Regions from separate parts of the Streptomyces sp. NPDC088246 genome, predicted to be linked through region 2. Evidence: riboswitches for the same ligand, from Rfam matches in the RefSeq annotation. Region 2 holds a riboswitch; the other holds the start of a gene.
What was found. A riboswitch is a leader RNA that binds a small molecule or an ion and turns the genes downstream of it on or off. The one in region 2 is predicted to bind cyclic di-AMP.

Region 1 (3,057 bases), on a different contig from region 2:
CCACCCGCAGCCGGCCCCCGGCCTCGCCCGCCCCTGGGCCTTCCCCGCGCCGGAGCGCGGCACCCTGCCCAACGGCCTCACGGTGCTGCGCTGCCACCGCCCCGGCCAGCAGGTCGTGGCGGTCGAGATCTTCCTCGACGCCCCGCTGGACGCCGAGCCCGAGGGCCTCGACGGCGTGGCCACGATCATGTCGCGGGCGCTGTCCGAGGGCACCGACAAGCACACCGCCGAGGAGTTCGCCGCCGAGCTGGAGCGCTGCGGCGCCACCCTCGACGCGCACGCCGACCACCCCGGCGTCCGGGTCTCCCTGGAGGTCCCGGCCTCCCGGCTGGCCAAGGCGCTCGCGCTGGTCGCCGAGGCGCTGCGGGCGCCCGCCTTCGCCGACAGCGAGATCGAACGGCTGGTACGCAACCGGCTCGACGAGATCCCGCACGAGCAGGCCAACCCGGCCCGGCGAGCCGCCAAGCAGCTCTCCAAGGAGCTCTTCCCGGCCGCGGCGCGGATGTCGCGCCCGCGCCAGGGCACCGAGGAGACGGTGGAGCGGATCGACTCGGCGGCCGTGCGCGCCTTCTTCGACGCCCACGTCCGGCCGTCCACGGCGACCGCCGTGGTCGTCGGCGACCTCACCGGCATCGACCTGGACGCCCTGCTCGCCGATACCCTCGGCGACTGGTCGGGAGACACCGCGGAGCCCCGTCCCGCCCCGCCGATCACCGCCGACGACACCGGCCGAGTGGTGATCGTCGACCGTCCGGGCGCGGTGCAGACGCAGCTGCTGATCGGCCGGATCGGCGCCGACCGGCACGACAGCGTGTGGCCGGCCCAGGTGCTGGGCACGTACTGCCTGGGCGGCACGCTCACCTCCCGGCTGGACCGTGTGCTGCGCGAGGAGAAGGGCTACACCTACGGCGTACGGGCCTTCGCCCAGGTGCTGCGGTCGTCGGCCCCGGATTCCGCCTCGGGGGCGACCGGTGCCGCCATGCTCGCCATCAGCGGATCGGTGGACACGGAATCCACGGGACCGGCGCTGAAGGACCTGTGGACGGTCCTGCGGACCCTGGCGGCCGAGGGGCTGACCGATGAAGAGCGTGAGACGGCCGTGCAGAACCTCGTGGGTGTCGCACCGCTGAAGTTCGAGACGGCGGCCTCGGTCGCGGGCACCCTCGCCGACCAGGTCGAGCAGCATCTCCCGGACGACTACCAGGCACAGTTGTACGCCCGGCTCGCGGAGACCGGCACGGTCGAGGCGACCGCTGCGGTGGTCAACGCCTTCCCGGGTGACCGGCTGGTCACGATCCTCGTCGGTGACGCGTCACAGATCGAGGAGCCGGTCCGGGCCCTGGGCATCGGAGAGGTGTCGGTGGTGGCCGGCTGACGGGCATACCCGACACCGGACGACCGTCCGGGCAGAGGCGGGCGACCCCCGCCCGGCCGGCCCGTTGCGTGTAACAGTCCACCGGTCGACTTTCACATTCGACCGAGCGCCGAAGGCAACGGCCGGCCCATCGACCCGTCATATGTCCGCATATCGGGACTAAAGGAAGACTCCTGTGAGCGAAATCTCTCCGGAGTCTTCCTTTTTGTCCATTTCGGTAGGGAGGTTGCCTGTCTGCCCTGTGGGATGCGCTACAAAACGGCCTGTCCGTTTGGTGAATGTAAGTCACCCCGCTTAGCGTCGGCTGGGCTGTCCGTCACTCGTATGCCGCATCCGTGACGTACCGGGCAGCCATCGCCGAGTCCCCGTCAGGCGCGAGCCTGGGGAGCCGGGGACCCATGCAGTCCCTGGGGTGAATCGGATGCCTGAGCCCGGATGGGGCCAGGGCGTCCGTAGGAGACCTTCCTGCTCCGAACCCGTCAGCTAACCCGGTAGGCGAGAAGGAAGGAAAGGATCAGCCACTTCATGGCGTTCACCCGTGCCACCGGGAAGCATCGTGCCCCGAGCCGACTGACGCGCAGCAGCGCGAAGATCGCCGGCGTCGCCGCTCTGGCCACCACCGGCGTCATAGGCAGCATGGCCTCTCCGGCCCTCGCCGCGGACTCCTCCGTCAGCGAGACCGGCCTGAACCAGGTCATCGCCATCGAGGGCACCCTCGCCGGCCAGATCGAGGCCCAGGCCGACGCGCAGAAGCGCCAGGCCGATGTCGCGGCGAAGGCGAAGGTGGAGGCCCAGCGGAAGGCCGAGGCCAAGAAGAGGGCCGAAGCCAAGAAGAAGGCCGATGTCGACGCGAAGCGCGCGGCCGAGGCGCGCGCCGAGAAGGCCCGCGCCGCCCGGTCCGCCGAACGCACCCGCCTGGGTTACTTCCAGCTCCCGGTCGCCGGTTCGTACGTCACCACCGGCTACAAGTCCAGCGGCTCGCTCTGGTCCTCAGGCAGTCACTCGGGCATCGACTTCCACGCCGCGTCCGGTACCTCCGTCGTCGCCGTCGGCGCCGGTACGGTCGTCGAGGCCGGCTGGGGAGGTGCGTACGGCAACAACATCGTGCTCCGGATGACGGACGGCACGTACACGCAGTACGGCCACCTCTCCTTGATCGGCGTCTCCGTCGGCCAGAGCGTCGGCGCGGGCCAGCAGATCGGCCTCTCCGGCTCGACCGGCAACTCCACCGGCCCGCACCTCCACTTCGAGGCCCGGACCACGCCGTCGTACGGCTCCGACATGGACCCCGTCGCGTACCTGCGCGCCCACGGCGTCAACGTCTGACCGACGCTCCACTCGCAGCACCCCTTCGAAGGCCCCGCACGCCGGGGCCTTCGCCGTGCCCGGCCCCCGCGCCCGCCTGCGGTACCTGCTCCCCGAACCGTCCCGTGGCCAAAAGATATTCATGAATTTCCACCCGGCATCGGAAATTCGGCCGCATTGCAATAGGGTCACAGAGCAGGCGTCGGTCGGCCGCGTTTCGCGGGGATTAAGGCGGAGGTTCGGACATGCGCATTCCGGCGCATTCGGTATGCATGGCAATCCGTGACGACATCGTCTCGGGTGTCTTCGAACGCGGCAGCCGGCTCACCGAGGAGTTGCTTGCGCGCCGTTACGGGGTCTCCCGTGTCCCGGTACGG
Region 2 (3,057 bases):
AGGATCCGCCGTGCGCGTCCGACCAGCAGCTCACCGGCGGCCGTGAGGCGGGCCCCTCGGTGGTGGCGCACCAGCAGGGCGGCGCCCGCCTCCCGCTCCAGCTTGGCGATCTGCTGGGAGAGCGCGGGCGCGGTGTAGCCGAGTCGGGCGGCGGCCCGGGTGATCGATCCCGCCTCCGCGACTGCCACCAGCGCCGCGAGCCGTGTCGGGTCGTACATTAAGCGTTCCTTTTGGCAGACCCAGAAGATTGCAAGTACACGCTAAAGGCTCTGCCGGGCCAGGGTGGACCCATGGACGCACAATTGATCGCCTTCATCGGGGTCGCCGCTGGAATGGTCGCACTGCCGGGCGCGGACTTCACCGTCGTCGTACGCAACGCGCTCGCCTCCCGGTCAGCGGGGGTGGCGACCGCGCTGGGTGTTGCCGGTGGACTCCTCGTGCACACCGCGCTGGCCGTCGCCGGGCTTGCCGCTGTGCTGGTGACGCTGCCCGTACTGTTCCGCACCGTTCAGCTGCTCGGCGGGGCCTACGTCCTCTACCTCGGCATCAGCGCCCTGTACGCGGCTCGGCGCCGCACCACGGGCAGGGCGGGCGAGGCCGAGGACGAACCAGCAGGGCAGGGAACCGTACGAGCACTGCGCCAGGGCTTCCTCACCAACGCCCTGAATCCCAAGGCGCCGGTGCTCTTCCTGAGTCTGCTGCCGCAGTTCGTTCCCGACGGGCAGCCGCCGCTCCCGAGGACCTTGCTGCTCGCAATGATCGTGGTGCTGCTTGCGCTGATCTGGTTTCCCGCAGTGGCCCTCATGGTGGACCGACTGGGCCGGTGGCTGCGCCGGCCGCGTACCGCCCGCGCCATCGAGGGCGGCAGCGGCGCGGCGCTCACCGGTCTGGGGCTGGTGCTGGTGTCCGGCCCCCTGCTGCACTGAGTAACGAGCGGGTCAGCGGCGGAGACCAGGGCCTGTCCGGTGGATCACGGCCGGGGGCGCGGGCCTGATCCGCCGGACAGGCATCAGCGGACTCGCCCGTAATAGACGCTCTTCGTCCAGATCTTCTCCAGCCGGACCACCGCGCCGGTCCTCGGCGAGTGCCAGATCCTGCCCTTGCCTGCGTAGATCCCCACGTGGTAGATGCTGCGGCCGTAGTGGAAGAAGACCAGGTCGCCGCGTTGCCTGTGCGAGGCCGAGATATGGCGGCTCTTGTTGTACTGCTGCTGGGCCGTGCGCGGGAGCTTCTTGCCCGCCTTTTTGAACGAATAGACCGTCAGGCCCGAGCAGTCGAAGCGGTTGGGGCCGGTGGCCCCCCACCCGTATGGCGATCCCTTCTTCGACGCGGCGACGTTGAGTGCCTTCATCGAGAGGGTCGCTGCCTGGGCTTGGGGCGTGGCGCCCGGGGCAAGCATGGTGCCGCCGACGGCGGCCAGTGTCAGAACCGAGGCCGTGCCGGCCCGGGCGAGCAGAGACGGGACATGAACCTGCGCAGCCATGCGCAACCCTTCGTCAGCCGCCTGTGAAGGATGACCTGTCGGGTTCGGGCTGGCGAAGTTGCCCGGCCGCGCTCGGCGGCTTCACCCCGAGGGTCGACCGGTGTTCCGGTCGACCCGTTGTGCTCGGGTCCTCCACTCCTGCCGATCCACTTCTGTCGACCAGGCATCCGGGCGGCGGCAGGACTCGGCGTCCGCCCGGACCGCCCCGCCGCGGTGGCGGGGGCTTGTCGTCCCAGGGATCTTGACGCACCGACTGCCGGATTTCCGAGGGGAAACGAAGATATGTGAGTCTCCTCACTGATGACCCGTTTGGGTGGGGCTGATGATTTCGACGGCCGTGCAGGTCAGTCGGACCGGTCTCGCACCAGGGGTGGAAGGATAGATTCCGCTCACTGTCCCGCAAAAAACGCAAGTTGAGATGTCGCTCGCGAGGGGGAATCCCTACGCCGAACGAGCTAGGAATTTCGATGTGCCTGCCGGGCGTGTCGCGCAGGGGAGTTGAGCGAAGTCCGTCGGAGTCGGAGGCGGAGTGGGTTGAGCGAACCCCGTCGGAGGTGAGGGCAGGGGGAGTTGGCCGGACCCGGCCGGGGTCGGAGACGAAGTGGGCTGCTCAATTGGCCTGAGCGGGGGGTACGGTGACGCGTCCGGCCCGCCGTTCCCCGTCCAGCACGCGCAGCGCCCGCGCCAAGGTGGCGGCGTGGATCTGCGCCTCGCCGCGCTCATGCATCAACGCGAGGGCGTCCCGCAGTGCGCCCGCCCGTGAGGCCAGTGCCTGTGCGGCGCGCAGCGCGCCGTAGGTGTCGCTGCCGCGGGCCGGGTTGATCCGGCCCAGTTGGTCCAGGACTTCGAGGTAGCAGTCGATGAACTCCCCCTCGGCGCGCGTCAGTGCGGGGAGCGGCGGCAACTCCGGTGGCTGCATCGGGCGTTCACTTCGCGCTGTGCGGCGGGAGTGACGACTTCCGGTTCTCCATGATGTGGTCCACCAGGCCGTACGCCTTGGCGCCCGCCGCGTCGAGGATGAGGTCGCGCTCGATGTCGGTGGCGATCTGCTCTGCGCTGCGGCCCGTGTGACGGGCCAGCAGTGTGGTGATCATCTTGCGGACCCGTTCCAATTCCTGTGCCTCGATCTCCAGATCGGACGGCTGGCCCTGAACCGGCTCGGTGAGCTCGGGCTGCTGCACGACGACCCTGGCGCCGGGCAGTGCGTGCCGCCGGCCGGGAGCGCCCGCGGCGAGCAGTGCGGACGCGCAGGAACCGGCCTGTCCGAGGCAGTAGGTCTCCACCTCGCAGGTGAGGTACTGCATCGTGTCGTAGATCGCGGACATGGCTCCGAACGAGCCGCCGGGGGAGTTGATGTAGAGCGAGATGGGCCGGTCAGGGGTGTCGTGTTCCAGATACATGAACTGGGCGATCAGATCGGTGGCCGCGGTGTCGTCGACCGGGGTGCCGAGGAAGACGATCCGTTCGGCGAGCAGCTTGGAGTACGGATCCAGGGTGCGCGTCCCGTTGGTCGTGCGCTCGGTGAACTCGGGCAGCACGTAACGGGCGGTGGGGCGGAACAGCATGGCGTTGCC

Region 1: another riboswitch for cyclic di-AMP. It lies ahead of ACIPEK_RS19695 (M23 family metallopeptidase); the one in region 2 lies ahead of ACIPEK_RS31050 (C40 family peptidase).

The regions. Positions count from the first base shown of each region.
Region 1 is NZ_JBIURV010000013.1:114,089-117,145, forward strand. Features, by position in the region: gene ACIPEK_RS19690 (M16 family metallopeptidase) at 1-1,375, shown strand, start outside; cyclic di-AMP (ydaO/yuaA leader) riboswitch at 1,721-1,887, shown strand; gene ACIPEK_RS19695 (M23 family metallopeptidase) at 1,901-2,701, shown strand; gene ACIPEK_RS19700 (GntR family transcriptional regulator) at 2,926-3,057, shown strand, end outside.
Region 2 is NZ_JBIURV010000027.1:2,942-5,998, reverse strand. Features, by position in the region: gene ACIPEK_RS31060 (LysR family transcriptional regulator) at 1-218, opposite strand, end outside; gene ACIPEK_RS31055 (LysE family translocator) at 291-926, shown strand; gene ACIPEK_RS31050 (C40 family peptidase) at 1,010-1,483, opposite strand; cyclic di-AMP (ydaO/yuaA leader) riboswitch at 1,487-1,667, opposite strand; gene ACIPEK_RS31045 (hypothetical protein) at 2,094-2,402, opposite strand; gene ACIPEK_RS31040 (ATP-dependent Clp protease proteolytic subunit) at 2,410-3,045, opposite strand.